DNA from 2 places in the Paraburkholderia sp. BL17N1 genome. Region 1 is predicted to be linked to the other one. Evidence: riboswitches for the same ligand, from Rfam matches in the RefSeq annotation. Region 1 holds a riboswitch; the other holds the start of a gene.
The links. A riboswitch is a leader RNA that binds a small molecule or an ion and turns the genes downstream of it on or off. The one in region 1 is predicted to bind manganese.
Positions count from the first base shown of each region.

Region 2: linked by a shared signal. The riboswitch ahead of B0G82_RS06560 (sodium:calcium antiporter) and the one ahead of B0G82_RS16330 (TMEM165/GDT1 family protein) in region 1 are both predicted to bind manganese.

Region 1 covers NZ_RBIW01000001.1:3,623,989-3,628,461, forward strand. Annotated here, with positions in the region: gene B0G82_RS16320 (DUF1571 domain-containing protein) at 191-1,195, opposite strand; gene B0G82_RS16325 (hypothetical protein) at 1,437-2,174, shown strand; yybP-ykoY riboswitch at 2,356-2,542, shown strand; gene B0G82_RS16330 (TMEM165/GDT1 family protein) at 2,548-3,138, shown strand; gene B0G82_RS16335 (low affinity iron permease family protein) at 3,324-3,797, opposite strand; gene B0G82_RS16340 (GFA family protein) at 4,103-4,473, opposite strand, start outside.
Region 2 covers NZ_RBIW01000001.1:1,510,056-1,514,528, reverse strand. Annotated here, with positions in the region: gene B0G82_RS06565 (HAD family hydrolase) at 1-126, shown strand, start outside; gene B0G82_RS06560 (sodium:calcium antiporter) at 196-1,206, opposite strand; yybP-ykoY riboswitch at 1,303-1,478, opposite strand; gene B0G82_RS06555 (outer membrane beta-barrel protein) at 1,574-2,095, opposite strand; gene B0G82_RS06550 (helix-turn-helix domain-containing protein) at 2,728-3,015, shown strand; gene istA (IS21 family transposase) at 3,387-4,473, shown strand, end outside.

The DNA.
Region 1 (4,473 bases):
ACCGCGTTTGCGCGCAGGCGGCCGCCGGCGTTGACGCGTGCGCGTGGCTGGGAAGGTACGAATAGTGCGAGAGGATGGGTAAGACGTCCAATATATTTTTCCGGCGCAATTAGGTCGGAAAAGATATTACTGGAAGATAGGTCGGGATCAGGACGCGGCGGTCTTGTGAACGCTTCCGGCAACGCTAGCGTCAGCGGAAACCGTATTCGGGGTTACGTCGGTCGAAATCCGCTTCGCTCCAGTGGCGCGGCACGACGTTTTCGAAGCGGATCAACTCCAGCAGGCCGCCCTGCCCGTCCCACGCAGCTTCGCCGCAGGGCCACGTGTGCTGGAGATCGAATAGCAGCCGCACCCGTGGTGCGTAATGCGCGGGCGGTCCCGACGGAGCCGTCCATGTCCACGCCAGCAACCGCGTGCCGTGCGCGTTCATGAGTTCGATGCGGCTCGGCTTTTCGCTGAGCCCCTCTTCACGAAAACTGCGCGCATCGTGCTCGACGGTGCGGGCGATGAACTGCAAGCCCAGATCCCGCACGCTATGGCGGGACTGCGCGTGCGCGAATGGACCGTCGACGGCGACTTTGCCCGACACGATATGCAGCCGGCCGCCGAGATGGCCGACGATGCTGTCGGGGTCCGTGGTTTCGTCGTAGACGATCTCCTGTCCCGCGTGGGCGCCGCCGGGCAGCCATTTTGCGTAGACTTTTCGCGGGCTGTCCTGATATCGGATCACCATGTGATCGGGTTGCTCCGGCCATCTTCCTGAGACGCGCTCCTGCCGGAACATGCTGTATTCGTAGGCGTCGTCGGGAATCATGGTCTTCGCGTACTCGACGAAGGCGTCCGGCTTCATCGCGTCCATCAAGGCAAGGATCTGATCGTCGGTCAAACTCAGTATCGAGTGGTTTTCGATCCGCGTGCGCAACGACGCCGCCTGTTCGCGAGCCGGAAGACAGCGGAACTCGTCGATGTCCGCATCCAAGGTATGCGACGCGCCGGCATCCGCACATCCCGCCAATGTGGCGGACGAAGCCGGCGCCGCCGGGCTGGCCGGTTGCGCAAACGCGCCCGTCGAGACAGCCAGGCAGGTCGATGCGAGTACGTACAGCAACAGCCGCGCGATTGCGGGGCATCTTGCAGCAGGCAGAATGCGCCCGCCTACCGGATGATCGGAAATGCCAGATCCGCAAAACGTCATGGTTCGATCCGTGCTGATTGACCGGCGTTTGAAGGGTTGCCCGAGCATGTTGCATGCGTCGATCGCCACCGGCCGCCCCGCCCTGATGCCGGACTCGAATGACCCGGCGTCGATAACCTGAATAAACGGCTCGCGGCGCCGCGCTATTCCAATCGTGTGACCTAAAGGGTTGCGCGAAAGATGGAATAGGTGGCGGCGTCGGATCGTTTAGACAGCATGTCCGAATCAACGGCAGACATCAATGAACATTCGACAGCAGCAATTCGTTCGGCCTATCGGCGCAGCGCTGCTGACGGCATCCGTCGCGTGGCTCGCGGGCTGCGGAGGCGGAGGTGGTGGAAGCGGCACCTCGATGGTTTCGATCGGCGGCACGGCGGCAACGGGCAAGGCGCTGGCGAACGCGACGATCAAGATCGACTGCGCGCGAGGCTCGATGTCGGTTGCGGCGGATGCGAACGGCAACTTTCACGCGACGCTCGGCGCCGTGATGCCATGCATGATCGCCGCGACTTCAGGCGTGACGATGCTGCATTCCGTTGCGTTCGCCGGCGGCACGTACAACGTCACGCCGGAGACGGATCTGCTGGTGTCGTATCTGGCGGCGCAACTCGGCACGAATGAAAGCGGGCTGACAGCCGGTTTCCCGGTGAACTCACAGTTCCAACAGGTGCTGGCGAATCAGACCGACGTCCTGACTGCGCAGGCCGCGGTCGTCCAGAGTCTCCAGCAGACGTACGGTGTGACGCTATCCGCGCCCAGTTTCCTGACCACCGCCTTCACTGCCGGTCAACCCGGCGAGGACAGCGATCTCGAAGCACTCCTCGCGCGCGGCGTCATCGACGCGAATGGCGAACCGGACACCGCCGCCGTCGCATTGATGACGTCCGCGGGGGCGGCACATCCGTTAATGACAGCACCGAATAGCGGCACGGGCGGAGCCGGAGTCGGCGGCCTCGGAAGCATGGGCGGCATGATGTGAGATGCCGCTCGGCCGGGTAGTCATGCTCAAGTCTCCGTTTAGCGCGCTGGCCTGACGCGAATTCAGACTTTACGAGTCCGCCGATCTCGACGAAGCGCGCAAGCGCATCTCCCGTGTGATTTTCATGCAGGAATTCGGAAAGTTGACGATTTGCCTTACTCGACCGAGACACTGTAGAATCGCCCCTCTCATTGGGGAGTAGCCGCCTCGACCGCAATGCTCGAGGGTGCCCGTCAACATACTTGGTGGTCGACAGACCGCCATGGCGCGCACAGCACTATGCCTGGCAAGACCGGTGACTCGCATTCCGACCTGACCGGGTCGCCGGAATGCGTGTCATCGCGTACTGACTGCGCGGCCCGGCCCACAACCTATGCAATCGTTCCTCGTTTCGACCAGCGTGGTCGGTCTAGCCGAAATCGGCGACAAGACGCAACTGTTGTCTCTGGTGCTGGCCGCCAGATATCGCAAGCCCATTCCGATCATTCTCGGCGTCTTTGTCGCAACCCTCATCAATCATGCCGCGTCCGGCGCATTGGGCGCATGGCTTGCCAGTGTTCTGAGTCCCTCGATCCTGAACTGGGCAGTCGTCGCATCGTTTGCCGTCATGGCCGTCTGGATTCTGATTCCCGACAAACTCGACGGTGCCGAGGCGGTGTCGACCACGCATCCGATGGGCGTGTTCAGCACCACGGCGCTAACGTTCTTTCTCGCTGAAATGGGTGACAAGACGCAGGTTGTCACGATCGCTCTGGCCGCTCGATTTCACGAATTCTTCGGGGTGGTCGCCGGCACCACGCTGGGCATGATGCTGGCCAACGTGCCTGTCATCTACCTGGGCCACAAGTTTGCTGACCGCCTGCCGACCAAAGCGGTCCACATTCTGGCGGCCATCATCTTCGTTGTCCTGGGCGGCTTTGCTCTCAGGACGGCGCTGTATCCGCATGAGCACCCGCTGTTCTAGTTCGAAGGTTGGTTGATACGCGTGCGGCGCGCGTGCGGCAAAGCGCGAAGGAGGCATCGCCGAAGTATCTCGGCGTGGCGTTTGCCTTCGAAAAAAGCGGCGCCGCACCTTTCCGCTTTCGAACTTGTTAAAGGCAAGCGTGCCTGTATCGGGCGATGGGTAGACAGTCAGTGCGCGGGTCGCACTCAGCGGCCCTTGTTCTGAGCATCGCCAGCGGATTGGGTCGACAAACGCAGGTAAGCTGCCGCAAGTCTTCGGATTTCTTCCTCGGACGCGTCCTCGATACCGATCAGATTGTTGTTCGCTGCCCGATGCGAGGAAAGCAGTTCATTCAGCTTCAGATGCAATGCGATGCTGTCCTTGTTCTGACTCTGCTGAATCAGAAACACCATCAGAAAGGTGATGATGGTGGTGCCGGTGTTGATGACCAGTTGCCATCCATCCGAGTAGTGGAAGATGGGCCCGGTCACGACCCAGGCGACGACAGTCAGCACGGCAAGGCAGAACGCCGCGGGTGAGCCGGCCCATCGCGTGACGAGGCTTGCAAAGCGGTCGAACACGCGCGTCAAAGGGTGACGGCTCGCATAGGCGGGGCTCGACGTGTCTGGAACGGTGTCGAGTTCGTCAGTGGACGAAGGCGCGCCAGGTTGTGTAGTCATGAGCGGCTCCAGAAGGTTGGCGTGTCTTCTCTCTTCGCAAACTTCATGCCGCTTTTGGTTGAATCGTTTTGCGACGATAGAGACGCCCGCTGGCATCAATCGGTCGATTTCATCTGCATCCGTGCGGATTGCGAATCGGCAACCGACCTTGTAGTTCTTACCCGGCGACAGCAACTCGCAAATGCCCATAACGGCGGGATTACCTGACGGCTGATCAAAGCGAGCACATAGAGTCGGACCTGCCGACGACCGTAGCGTCCACGCCGCAAAACCATCACTCTGCCCTTATCGACCTCGTGCGAGCGTCATGCTCTGCCTTCGCGATATTCGGCACGCACCCCGGCGGGCAGCCATGGCTCTTTGTGGCAACACCAAAGCTCGTAGCTCGGCTCATACAGGCCCACACGGTCAAAGGCTCCAAGCGGAAGATCCAGCTCGTCGCTGTCGTTGCTTTCCATGAAAGCGACTGACCCGCATGTCGGGCAAAAATGCCTTCGCGCCCCGGGCGAACTTTGCCACGCCTGCGTAGGACCAGACAACTCCACAGCGCTTCGGTCAAACATGGCATAACCGCCAAACACGTTGCCATGTATTCGCCGACATGTCATGCAGTGACATATCGACACTCGCCGGGGGCGCGCGGTGACGCGAAACCGCACCGCGCCGCATGCACATC
Region 2 (4,473 bases), 2.1 Mb from region 1:
AAAGGTCTGGACGAGGCCGGCGCGAAAGGCTGGCTTGTCGTCGATATGAAAGATGACTGGAGAGTCGTGTTCAAGCCGGACGGCGCGGCAGCGACCGCAGCGCCGACAACGGCCCGGCCGAACTGAACCTGAAACTCAGAAGGCCGTGGGCCAAGCGGCCTTCTGCGACTGATTCGAACGTCGCCGACGGCTCGTCTAGCGGCTCAGCGTGATCGCCAGATAAGTTGCATACAACACCCCGCAAACCAGTAACGCCCACACCGGCACGCCGCGCTCACGCACATTGATCCGCAGCCACGCCGCGGCGGCCAGCGTGATCACGATGCCGGTCACCACTTCGATACGCGGCACCCACGGCGTCAGCAGGATACCGATTGCCGGCAGCAAGGTGCCCTGAAACACCATCGCACCGGTGATGTTGCCGAACGCCAGCGTGTCCTTGCCGCGGCGAATCCAGAGAATGCTGTTGACCTTCTCGGGCAGTTCGGTCGCGATCGGAATGATCAGCAGCGAGAGCAGCAGCGGCGACACGCCGAGCGCCTGCGAGACACCGCGCACACCATGGATGAAGCCTTCCGCGCCCCACACCAGCAACGCGACGGCGAGCGCCAGTTGCACCACGATGGTCGCGAGGTTGGTCGGCACGCCGAGGCGCGAGATCAACATCTTGCCCGGCGCTTCAGTGCCGTGACCGGCATCGACCAGGTCATTCGATGCACGGAAGGTCATCACCACGTAGGTGACGTACACGCCGACCAGTGCGACGCTGAAGAGCGCGCGTACGATCATTTGCTCATGCGGCACGTACATCGCCGCGGCGGCCAGCACGAACGCACACAGGAAATAGTTGAGGTCGCGCGTGAAACCCGTACGCTCCGGCGCGACCCAGCCGCGCGCGCCGCGTGAGCCGAGAATCGCGAGCGTCATGAGGAAGGTGGAGAGGGTGGAGAGCATCAGCGGCGCACCGAGAATCGCGCCGACGCCGATTTCCTGGTTGACCACGTTATCGGTCGTGCCGCCGGCGATCGCGAGCAGCGGTACGAGCGTCTCGGGCAACGCCGTGCCGACGGCGGCGAATAGTGAACCCGTCACGCCTTCGGAAATCTTGAGGCGTTCGCCCAGATGCTCGAGCGCATTGGTGAAGAGCTCGGCCGCCACCAGAATGACGACCAGCATGATGGCAAGTTCGAACAGGAGACCCGTCATGCGCGGCGCTCCGCGGACAGGCAGAAGTAGAGGCGCGGCGGACGGACGAGAGGGGAGACTTGCTGGATGCGACGATGTTTCACAGGGCAACTCTGCGGCCGGACGTAGATGACAAACCAATGACGCACCGCCGCCCGTCCGACCAGAACGAGGCAGTGCGTCAATGGTCTCGCCAAACCGACCCGGTCGAACGCGCCATGACCCGCAGGCCAAGTATGTTGACGCGCTCTCCTTCAAGGCATGAAGGAAGGCTACTCCCCAGTGACCGGGGGATTCTAACGGTAGGGGGCGCTTTCAACAACCTTGTTGCGGGCAAGGCGGTTGTTCGAGCCCGATCGGTTAGCCGCGCGGTTGCGAATCCAGCACGTCAGTTGAAGTGATATTGCACGCCGATTGTGAGGCTGTTATTCGTTCTTCGGGTGCCGTCGTGATTGCTGGTGTCGGTTGTCCATTCGCCCACCGCACTCACGTGCTTAGCGAATTTATATTCGACGCCTAAACCCCAATGAGGGCGGATGTTCGGCCAATCCGTTGTCAACCCAATACGGACATAGGGCATGAACTGATTGAACGGCATGCCGAATTTCGCATCGATTCCACCGTCTTTATAGGTTGTCGAGCCATGATGCAGATCGGCAAAAACTTCGGCGCCTGCGACGAAACGGTCGACGTCAAAGTTATATCCCGCCGTGAAACCAGGAAAAACCGTGGTGTGCGATGCTTTACTGTCAACGCCTGAGGCATCGGAGGTATTCACACCCAACTTGAAACCCACATAGGGACCGGCAAACTCGCTCGCACCTGTTTGAGGCGCCGCCGATTGCGCGTGGACGAGATTGGATAGCATCATGATCGATGCGGTTAAGATCAGCCGGGTTATTTTGTACATGACCTGCAATAAAACGATCGGCGCGCGGATTGATCGCCACACCTTTATTAATCAGTGAAGCGATGTCGAAATGCCGCTCCGGGGTATTCATGCGATGGAAATTGCATGAGCAAACCATGCTAATTAAGGGGATAGGGTGGGGCAATGCGAAATGTCCGCATGGAGACCTTCAAACGTCCGATTCTTAATTTCAATACAGACAAAGTGCATGTTTCTAGGATTATTCTGCGAAGCGCATGCGAGCGTACGCAGGGCGTCGAGGGACGATTACTTGCAGGAATGTGGGAGCTTAGGCGGCAGTCGTCTGAACACGACATGACCGTAAAAACAAAAGGGCTTAGCGCATATTGCGTAAGCCCTTGAGCGAGATCGACTCTTTTTTGGTGCGCCCGGCTGGGATCGAACCAGCAACCCCTGCCTTCGGAGGGCCTCGCGCAAGCGTATAGTTGCTGTTTCGACCCAGCAAAATCAAGGACTTACCTTACCCTGAGTTGCTGCATGTTACCGCGATTTACTGCAGCGTGTGCAGCAAAATTGCAGCATGCCGCGCGGAAAGTAGCTGCAGGAAGATGGCGGTAACTTTCAACTATACTCAGTGCAGTCATGTGACTGCTTGAATAGCCATGTGACCTGTGGAACACCTTCTCACTCCAAAGGCTCTTGCAGCCGCACTCGGTCTTGCCGAGCAAACAATCTATAACCGCCATTCGAACGGCGGCGATTTGCCGACATGCATCAAGCTCGGCCGACTGTTGCGCTTCCGTCCGGGTGACGTTGAAGTTTGGTTGGCAAAACAACTCTCTGCGACCGAGGAACCAGCTCCGAAAGAGCAGGCGCACATGCGCCGCCGCCGGGGCCGCCCAACCAAGGCTGAGCAAATCGCCACCCGTCAAGCTCAGCACTCCCGTGCAGGCCAGTAGGACAATCGCCTGGGATTCGACACGACTTTAACTTCTGGCTGCGTGCTCACGGGGCTCGCGCAGCGGCGGAGTATGAGTCCGACACGTCATATGTCCGGTACCAGGCCCGAACACGCTCTTGCGCCATCCTTCAGCACGGGCCATGACCACCACGGGTACTCATCGGTGGCGCCGTCGGACTGCGCGCTGCCACCGTTTCTTGCCTACCGCTCATAGCAGAACGCATCGATAAACGCCATGCGTGAGTCCCAGATGCGCCCGTCCAGGTTGTTGATTTGCACCGAATCCTGACCCAGCCTGCGCAGTAATTTGCATCGAATATTGACCCACGTAGAACACTGACCTGCTCGGCAACGGGCAGGGGAAACGGAGTGATCGACGTGGCTATATTGAGCATCATCCGACGCTGGCACTTTCGCGATCATGTCTCGTTGCGCGAGATTGCCAAACGGCTGGGCGTGTCCAGAAACACGGTCAGGCGTTACATACGGGCCGGCACCGTACTGCCCGCCTATCCCGAACGCCACAGCCCCAGCAAGCTCGACGGGTTTGCTGCGAAGCTTGCTGGGTGGTTGAAGACCGAGGCGACGCGGCCCCGCAAACAGCGTAGAACCCTCAAGCAGATTCACGCGGACCTCTGCGTGCTGGGCTTTACTGGCTCCTATGACCGTGTTGCGGCGTTTGCCCGGCGCTGGCGACAGGAGCAGCACGAGCAGGCAAATACGACCGGGCGCGGGACGTTCGTTCCCCTCCGGTTTGCCGCTGGCGAAGCGTTCCAGTTCGACTGGAGCGAGGACTGGGCCGTCATCAACGGCGAGCGTACCAAGCTGCAGGTCGCGCAACTCAAGCTCAGCCACAGCCGTGCCTTCTTCCTGAGGGCTTATCTACTACAGACCCACGAGATGCTGTTCGACGCGCACCATCATGCGTTCGTAGCGTGGGGCGGCATTCCGCGCCGCGGCATCTACGACAACATGAAGACCGCCGTCGACAGGGTGCGCCCCGGCAAGGTCCGCGAGGTCAACGCGCGGTTCAGCGCGATGGTAAGCCACTACCTGTTTGACGCCGAGTTCTGCAACGTCGCCTCCGGCTGGGAGAAGGGGCAGATCGAGAAGAACGTCCAGGACAGTCGCCACCGGCTCTGGCAGAAGGTGCCGACGTTTGGCTCGCTGGCGGCGTTGAACGACTGGCTGGCCGATCAGTGCGTGCTGCTCTGGCAGCAGACGCGGCACCCCGAGCAGGACACGACGATCTGGGATGCGTGGTCCGCCGAGCGTCCCCATCTGATGCCGGTGGGCCAGCCGTTCGATGGTTTCGTTGAACACACCAAACGCGTCTCGCCGACCTGCCTTGTGAACTTCGAGCGCAACCGCTACAGCGTGCCGGCGTCGTTCGCCAACCGGCCCATCAGTCTGCGCGTCTACGCAGCCAGACTCGTGTTCGTCGCCGAAGGCCAGG